2 regions of the Methylomonas albis genome follow, and region 2 is predicted to be linked to the other one. Evidence: riboswitches for the same ligand, from Rfam matches in the RefSeq annotation. Region 2 holds a riboswitch; the other holds the start of a gene.

Region 1 (4,452 bases), 290 kb from region 2:
AGCGAAGACGGGATATTGCTGATCTACGGTCCGTTCCGTGTCGAAGGCACTTTTACCACGGATTCGAATAAAGAGTTTCACGAAACTCTTAGTTCGGCAGGCGTGTCGGAATGGGGCCTGAAAGACGTTGCCGATTTACGCAAAGCCGCCGAAAACCACGGCATGGAACTGAAAGAGCAAATCAATATGCCTGCCAATAATTTCTCGCTGATATTCGGCAAAAAACCATAAGGAAAAGTGATGAGCGAAGTCTGTTCAGCCCTTGTGATGGGCGTGGGGCCGGAGCGGGGGCTGGGTGCCGCTCTGGCAAGACATTTTGCGGCACAAGGTCTGCATGTGTTTATTGCCGGGCGTAGTGCGAACAAACTCCGGCTTGTCGCTGAAAACATCCGCCAAAGTGGCGGAAAAATCAGCGCCGTGGTGGCCGATGCAACGGTGGAAGCGGATATCGACAGGCTGTTTGCGGCGATTCGGGAACAGGCTTTGCCATTGAATATTGCTGTTTACAATGTAGACAGCAATAGTTGCGCGCCACTATTGGAAACCGGCAGCGATATGTTTACTCGGCTTTGGCAACAAAATTGTCTCGGCGGATTCTTATTCGGGAAACAGGCCGCCGCCATCATGCAAGCCCAGCGGTGCGGCACGCTGATCTTTACCGGCGCCACTGCGTCGATGCGCGCCAGACCGCCGTTTACTGCATTCGCCGCAGCCAAAGCCGGCTTGCGGGCGTTGGCGCAAGGCATGGCGCGGGAATTCGGCCCCCATGGTGTGCATGTCGTGCATACGGTCATCGATGGCGTGATCGACGGAGACCGCGCTAGAAACCAGTTCTCCAGTTATGTTTCGGCCAAGGGCGACGACGGCTTGTTAAAGCTGGAGGCGATTGCCGAAACCTATTGGGCGCTGCACCGGCAACATCCCAGCGCCTGGACGCATGAGCTGGATTTAAGGCCCTTTAAAGAACCGTTTTGATGCGTTCGAATACTGATTCCACTAATTTAACCGAGAGTGACCCATGAAAATATTTTTATACGCGGAATTCCAAGTAGCCATTCCTTTCGATCAAATCGATTGGCGGCCCATCAACGTGGAAATGAAGCAATTTCCGGGGCTAAAGTCGAAAACCTGGTTAAGCGGCGTCAACAACCATACCGTTGGCGGCTTTTACGAATTCGATTCTATAGAAAACGCCCAAACCTATATCGACGGTTTGTTGCTGCCGTTTACCAAGCAGGTGAACGGTAATCTGTCGGTCAAACTGTTCGATGGCGAAATCACCCGTGACGCCAATATTGGTATGGATTCGCCGTTTTATAAGGTGTAATTGAGGCATGCACGCCAGCGCCCGGCGCTGTGAAAGAATGCTTACGGTGCCCGGCGGTGATGTCTATTAGTAAAAAATAATATTGTTCCTTCGCGACGAATTCAGTAGATTACATCGCCTCTTATTCTAAAACCGTATCAGGAAGATTTATGACCTTGCATTTGAACGAAGTCGACAACGCTAAACTGGAGCAACTCCAGGGAAAAGTCATCAACGATGTTGCCGGATCTTTGGGCCTGCTGACGGCCTACATCGGCGACAAGTTGGATTTGTACAGCGCGCTGTTGGAGATCAGCCCGGCCAGCAGCCGGGAACTCGCCGACAACACCGGCATGGACGAACGCTATCTGCGGGAATGGCTGTCCGCCAATGCTGCCGCCGGCTATGTCAATTATGATGCCGCGTCCGGCAAGTTTTCGCTGTCGGCGGAACAAGCGGTGATCTTTGCTGCGGAAGGCCATCCGGCCTGCATGCAAGGTTTCTTCCAAGCAGTGATGTCGGTGTATATCGATGAACCCAAGTTGACCGAGGTGTTCCGGTCCGGCCAGGGCTTGCCTTGGCGCGACCATAGCCCGTGCCTGTTCTGTGGCACCGAGCGTTTCTTTCGGCCGATGTACGCCATGAATCTGATCGATGTCTGGCTGCCGGAACTCGCCGGTGTGCGGGAGAAACTTGAAGCGGGCGCCAAAGTCGCGGACGTCGGTTGCGGCCACGGCTCCTCGACCATCCTGTTGGCCAAGGCCTTCCCTAACTCCACCTTCCATGGATTCGATTTTCACGCGCCGTCAATTGAGCATGCCCGGGAGCGTGCGCGGGCGGCTGGTGTCGCCAGCAACACTATTTTCGAAGTGGTCACCGCCAAGGAATATCCGGGTAAAAACTACGACTTGGTAACGATATTCGACGCCCTGCACGATATGGGTGACCCGGTCGGTGCGGCTAGCCATGTCGCCAGCACACTGGCTGAAGGCGGTACCTTCATGCTGGTCGAACCGTTTGCCGGCGATAGCCTGGAAGAGAACCTGCACCCTTTGGGGCAGATCTATTATTCCTTCTCAACCATGGTCTGCGTGCCGGCCTCCAAATCGCAAGAGGTAGGTCTGGGACTGGGCGCGCAGGCCGGGCAAAAACGGCTAACCGAAGTACTGAATGCGGCCGGTTTCAGCCAAGTCAGACGTGCCGCCACGACACCGACCAATCTGGTGCTGGAGGCAAAAATTTAACCTGCAGCCGTTCGCCAGGATTGCGCCGTAAGCAGGTTTGGCCACTGCCATTGCTTGACCCGTAATGCCGCAAATAGCGGTTTTAACGTTTCTGGTAGTGTGCTTGTGCAGGACGTTTACGACTGCATTCTTAGGGGGTGACCGGTGGTCGACGCCCCCACTTTTGCTGTTTCGGTCGCCTGCCGGCGTCGGTCAGTTGCTAGAGATTCAACATCGATGCAGTCTTCGTAGCCGGCGGTAAATGCCGGTTCTTCGGCAGAATCCAAAATTCCCCCATTATTTTTTTAATCTCCGTTACACCAGCCGGATATTTTAAACCACGCAAAATAAGTTATTCGCCACAGTCTATGGGGCAAATCCCTTAAATATCGTTCTCGCGGATGTGATTCCGAATTGTCTTAACGGTTAAAGCTTTATTTGTAAATAATGACTTACGTGTTTTGTAAGCGCTTGGCACAAATATTGTTTTATGTTAACTGGTTCTTTATCACATTCTAATATTTTCATATTCAGTCGCGAAGGATTGCAAGAAGGTGTTGCAGGCGTCTGCGCGGAAACACTGTGCGTAAAGAAACCGCCCCTTGCCGACCCTGCTGTGAAGCAGGTACGGAAAGTCGCGGGGCTTGCACTAATGCAAGTCAGCCGGATTGCTCCCATGTGATAGGGGTGTGGCATTTGCCGCGTATCACAGAATTTATTTAATGGAATTAATGGAACAATTATGAGCACAAACTTTCAATTAACCGCAATTGCCTTATTACTGAGCGTCTGCGGAATCTCACAGGCTTCCTTGACCGCCAGCAGCGGTCCGGTCGGTTTCAATGGTACAGCGACGGTCATCGCAACGGGCGGGCAGGTCGCATCCGCTACCAATTCGAATAATAATGCGGCGATTGCCACTGTCGCGATAGGCCAGTTTAATGCGGCTAGCGGCGTGTTGACCGGCGTTGATCTGCAATTGGATTCTAGTCGGACCCAAACCATCAATGGCGCCGGCAATAAAAACAACGGTCCGGGTAGAACCGTCAACGGTAGCGGCACCAGCAGTGCCTTGTTATCCGCCGCCGGTGTCAGTGCTGGCTTTAGCCCTAATTTGAGTCAAACCGGATCGGGTTGTAGTTTGGCCATGGGGCCAACCGGCGCTATCAGTTGCAGTTGGGGGCCAACTTCATCAGCCGCTACCGCGACGGCAACCACTGTTGCGGTGGACGAGCAAAATCTTAATGATTATGTAGGAAACGGTTCGGCGAATGCTTCATTGAGTTTGCCGACTTTGTCGGCTACCACCACCATGTCGTCGACCATGGGGCAAGCAGGTAGCGGTTCGAGTGCCACCTATAAAGTCAACTGGGCCGGCACGCTGCAAGCCAACTTCAGCTACTTGTTGCATTCCTTGGCTTCTTTTGACGGTGCCGGCGAGTCCAACACCCTGATTTTGGATTTCGGCAATGTCGCCCAAAATAGCGTTAACTCGATGAATTTTAGCTTGTTTAATCTGGCCAATGCCGACCGCATCGGTTTGGATTTTGATAGTGTGAGTGGTAGCGGCGATACCGGAGCCTTCGATACCGGCTTATCCACATTTACCAATCTCGCCGAAAGCGGCAGCCAGTCGTTTATTGCTAATCTGTTGACCGCAAACACCGGTGCCTTCAGCGCGCAATATCTGCTTAATCTGTCCGATGCGGATTTGGGTGCCAGCAGCACCCGCCAAAACTATCAATTGACATTGAATCTGACAGGCAATGTCGTGGCGGCGGCTGCCCCAGTGCCAGTGCCTGGCGCGGTCTGGTTGTTCGGTAGTGCCTTGGGTTTTGCCGGTTTACTGAGAAGAAAAGTCAACGCGTGATCTCAGCCGTTAACGCCGCGTGCCCGAATAGAGTGGGCGCTCGGCGTTAACAC
Region 2 (4,452 bases):
CCTTGCGGTTTATGGCCAGCACTGCCGAGTTATTGCCCGCCGAGTTGAATTTATTGAATGGGGTTTATGCCGTCAGCAACCGACAAGTAGGCCGCTGGCAACAGTGGCTGCCGGCCGGCATGATTTTGTGCGTAGCGCTGGTGCTGCAGAGCTATGCGCTATTGCATACCTATTGGCAACAACAAGCCGAGTTGAGTGAGTTGGAGCTTAAAACCCAAGAGCTGTTCAAGCAAACCTTTCCGGATGTGAAACGCATCGTCAATGTCAAAGCCCAAGCCGATCAACAATTGGTGCAGCTCAGAAAGCAACACGATTTCGTCGGTAGCGGCTTTATGCGATTGATTTATCGTTCCGGATTGCTGTTGAAAGACACGCCGGCCGTGCGTTTGAAAAAATTCAATTATCTGAACGGCAATTTGCAATTGCATGTGGTTGCCAACGACATCGGCCAGCTGGAGCAATTCAAACAACAGTTGCAAATCACTGTGCAAGTCAAAATTCAATCGGCCGATAGCGGCGCAAAAGGCGTGGAGGCGCAACTTGAGATTCGCGAAAAATGACATAAGGCGATTTACGGCAATAAATGTACCCAAAGCAAGCAATTTTCCGTTGACTGAGCAGACTTGTGCTGAGCGAAGTGGAAGTCAACTGTTCGATGAGCGAAGTGGAAGTCAACTGTTCGATGAGCGAAGTGGAAGTCAACTGTTCGATGAGCGAAGTGGAAGTCAACTGTTCGATGAGCGAAGTGGAAGTCAACTGTTCGATGAGCGAAGTGGAAGTCAACTGTTCGATGAGCGAAGTCGAAGTCAACTGTTCGATGAGCGAAGTCGAAGTCAACTGTTCGCTGACCGAAGCCGAAGTCAACTGTTCGCCGAGCGAAGTCGAAGTCAACCGTTCGCTGACCGAAGCCGAAGTCAACTGTTCGCCGAGCGAAGTCGAAGTCAACCGTTCGCCGAGCGAAGTCGAAGTCAACCGTTCGCCGAGCGAAGTCGAAGTCAACCGTTCGCTGAGCGGAGTCGAAGCGAACGACATATTTGGCATTGCCAATGGGTATAACTTTTCTCAAAAATCACCTAAGCCAGCGTTTTGCCGATTTAACGCCCAGAGAGCGGTGGTTGGCCGTTGGCGGTTTGCTGATCGTGCTGGTGTATGGCGCTTACTTGGCGTTTTATCAACCGTTTGCCGAACAGAGCCGCTCGTTGAGGCAAAAAATCCAGGCGCAAGGGCAAATCTATAACTATTTACAACAAGTCGGCAATCAAGCAGCGGCCTTGCGGCAGCAGGCTGTGGTTGACGCACCGGCAGAAGGTAGCGCAAATCAATCGCCGATGGCGATAGTTGATTTCAGCAGTCAACAACTGGAGATAAAGCCGGCGATCAAACACCTGTCACCGGAAGGCGAAGATAAAGTCAGCGTCTGGCTGGAGCATCTGCCTTTCGATAAATTGATGTCGTGGCTGGCGATTCTGGAAACCAAGCACCGCTTGCAGGTGCTGCAAATCGATGTCGAGAAACCAAGCGATGCCGGAGAGGGCGTTGTCAATGGCAAAGTTTTGCTGGGTGTTTAGGGAAGCGCTAAAAATTGCCATTCGAACCGCTTGGCGCGAACGGCGGCTTTGGTACAGCAACCGCCTATCCGTTCGTGCTGAGCCCGTGGAAGCATGAACGGATGATTTTTAGAGCTTCTCTTTAGGTGGTTTTTGAGAAAGTTTGTACCCATTAGCAATGCCAAATATGTCGTTCGCTTCGACTCCGCTCAGCGAACGGCTGACTTCGGCTTCGCTCAGCGAACGGCTGACTTCGGTTACTTTGGCTTCGCTCAGCACCAGTCTGCTCAGTCAACGGAAAGTTGCTTGCTTTGGGGACTTTATTGGCATAAATCGCCTTAGTGTCAAATAGCTATTGAGGCTGTAAAAGACTTCGCATCAGAACCCCCGCCCGCCGGGACACTGTCATTAAGAGATACACCCGCAACCCAGCTCCCGATTACCCGCGTTAGCCAGCTTATTCGTAATACAGATGTATTACATGTCACGTGAATTTAACAATGCTGTAACCGAAACGCCGCTATTGCTCTGGAATAATCCACCCCAAGTTGAAGCACCAAGGGGCTTGGTGCTCAGCAGAAGTTCTGGAGTAACTAAGGAACAGGGATGGCACGCAAAGGGAGCAGGCGAAGGAAGAGGATAGGGAGGAGGTTAGGTGGAAAAAAATGGTAGCGGGGGAAAGGCGACACTGTTTATCTGTTAGATGGTGTTGAGTTTAGGAAAGCGTGTAAAAGCCAAACCCGTTGCGAAGCGGGGACGGAAAGCTTCAGGTCTTATGTCTGCGATAGACTTCAAGATAGCTGGGTTGTCACCTTGTGTATTTAAGACTTTTATTTTTTAAACATAAGGCATAAACAATGAAACATTTTGCAAAAACTATGGTTGCAGCGGCTCTGTTGGTAGGCGCTGGTTCAGCTAACGCTGCTATCGAGAAAAACGGCGGTGGTTTAAACGAAGCTTATTTGTCTGCTTACGACATCACTACCGGTAAAACTTTTACCCTGGATACCGGCGTGACCTACAACGACTTGGTTGCCAACGTCAGTAACACAAATTACAGCTTGAATTTTGACCTGTCTGCTCTGACCAACTGGACATCGTTTATTACCGGTGCAAACACCAGCAAAATCAAATACGCAGTTGCTGTCGGCAATTCTGTTGATTTTGGTGCCGCTATCACAGGTAACGCGCCATTGGCTGTTACCCAAAGTATTCTGTTCGGAATTGACGTGTCTTCAGGTATAGAAAACCACGCAATCGATATCAATAGCAGAGTTGCTAACGTTACTTCACAAAATCTGAGCACATTGGCTTTGGATAGTGACTCCGCTGGTACTGGCCAGCACGCTAATGCCGCTAGCGTTTGGGGTACTTGGATTCAAGACCCGCAAGCAAACTATGGTGATGCGGTTGGTTTTCAGTTGGGCGTATTGGACCAAAACACTGGTGACAATATTGCAAGCACATTTGTTGGTCAATGGAAATTGGCTGGCAACAGTCTGACTTTTACTGCGCCTCCTGTTGCTTCCGTGCCGCTACCAGCTGCTGTATGGATGTTCGGCGCCGGTCTGATGGGCGTATTGCGCTTAAACCGTCGTAAATCACTGGCTGTATAAGCTTTTGGCCACTTCCGGCTTTATCCGGGAGTGGCTCTCTAATTTTTAACAAGCGAGAGACAAAATGAAAAAATTAATCTTAGGTGCAGCAGTTTCTGCTGCCTTATTAGCTGGCACAGCGCAAGCGGCTATCACATTGGATGGTGCCGGCAAAGTCGTAGTAACGCCTGCCGATACTTATGAAATTTATTTGTCAGGTGCTTCTGCTGCGCTGGACTATATTGAGCATTTGGCGACCAGCACGTCTGTAATTGCTGCAGATCGTATGTGTGATTCAACCCAGCCTATCTATAAATTTAAAGATAATGGCGGTGGTAAAGATCAAAACGCATATTACTGCACATTGAACCCGCTGAACCCACAATTAGTCGGTTTGGCTGGCGGTAAAGCCAACCTGCTGATTTACAAACGTAGCGTAGGTGGTTCTGCTAAAGGTGTTGCTCCACTCATTGATGACGCGAAAGGGAATAACGCAGCTGCTCATGTCGAATTTTTGAACGTCGATCCTAGCGTTTGTACAGCGCCTACAGGCACTGGTCTATTGACTTCTACTTGCACGTATTCGCCAACTACCGCAGGTCAATTCAAAAGCGAAATTCCTGATTTCGGTATTTCTGACGTTGATCCTGAGCAATTTCGTGGTGTTAATACATCAGGTACAGCGGTTAATCCGTCCGATGTTGGTTTGTTGAATGTTGAATCAGCAGGCGGTCAAGTATTTGGTATCGGTGCTACTTTGAAATTGCGCAATGCGCTGCAAGAAGCACAATTTGGCGTGGGTAATGCTTGCGTTGGCGCCGAAAGCGAAGCTTGTATGCCTAGTTTGACTCGTGATCAAGTCGCCAGCATCATGACCGGCAAACTGGATAGCTGGAAAGACCTGAAAGTGGGGGCGAGCGATTTGTATACTTTGGCTAGTGCTGCCTACAAGCCAGGAAATGCTAACGCACGCGTACACATCTGTACCCGTACTGATGGTTCTGGTACTAAAGCGCAAATGGGGATTAATTTCCTGAACTATCCTTGTGCTACAGCTGCTACAGCTCCGAAAGCCGATACTGGTACTTTGGGTGAAGTCATTGCCTCTGCTCAAGTACATGCAATGTCATCAGCTGGCAACTTGTCTGAATGTTTAAGAGAATTGGATGCAGGTGTTAACACCATCGGTACTGGTTTCAACAATACATACACAACAGGCGGCGCACGTTGGGCGATCGGTCTCCAAGGTTTGGAAAAAAATGCCAACCAGGCTGAAGACTGGCGTTTTATCAAAATCGATGGCATTGCTC

Evidence for each region. Region 2 has a riboswitch for cyclic di-GMP ahead of EBA_RS07560 (hypothetical protein). Riboswitches for the same ligand answer to the same signal wherever they lie in the genome.
Region 1: it holds a riboswitch for cyclic di-GMP, as region 2 does, so the genes downstream of both, EBA_RS08830 (PEP-CTERM sorting domain-containing protein) here and EBA_RS07560 (hypothetical protein) in region 2, are expected to answer to the same signal.

Annotation. Positions count from the first base shown of each region.
Region 1 is NZ_JACXSS010000001.1:1,914,016-1,918,467, forward strand. Features, by position in the region: gene EBA_RS08810 (DUF938 domain-containing protein) at 1-231, shown strand, start outside; gene EBA_RS08815 (SDR family NAD(P)-dependent oxidoreductase) at 241-975, shown strand; gene EBA_RS08820 (YdhR family protein) at 1,019-1,327, shown strand; gene EBA_RS08825 (class I SAM-dependent methyltransferase) at 1,477-2,550, shown strand; cyclic di-GMP riboswitch class I at 3,124-3,205, shown strand; gene EBA_RS08830 (PEP-CTERM sorting domain-containing protein) at 3,272-4,399, shown strand.
Region 2 is NZ_JACXSS010000001.1:1,625,649-1,630,100, forward strand. Features, by position in the region: gene gspL (type II secretion system protein GspL) at 1-560, shown strand, start outside; gene EBA_RS07545 (hypothetical protein) at 626-1,237, shown strand; gene gspM (type II secretion system protein GspM) at 1,131-1,568, shown strand; gene EBA_RS07555 (hypothetical protein) at 1,677-1,826, opposite strand; cyclic di-GMP riboswitch class I at 2,271-2,360, shown strand; gene EBA_RS07560 (hypothetical protein) at 2,405-3,163, shown strand; gene EBA_RS07565 (type 2 periplasmic-binding domain-containing protein) at 3,228-4,452, shown strand, end outside.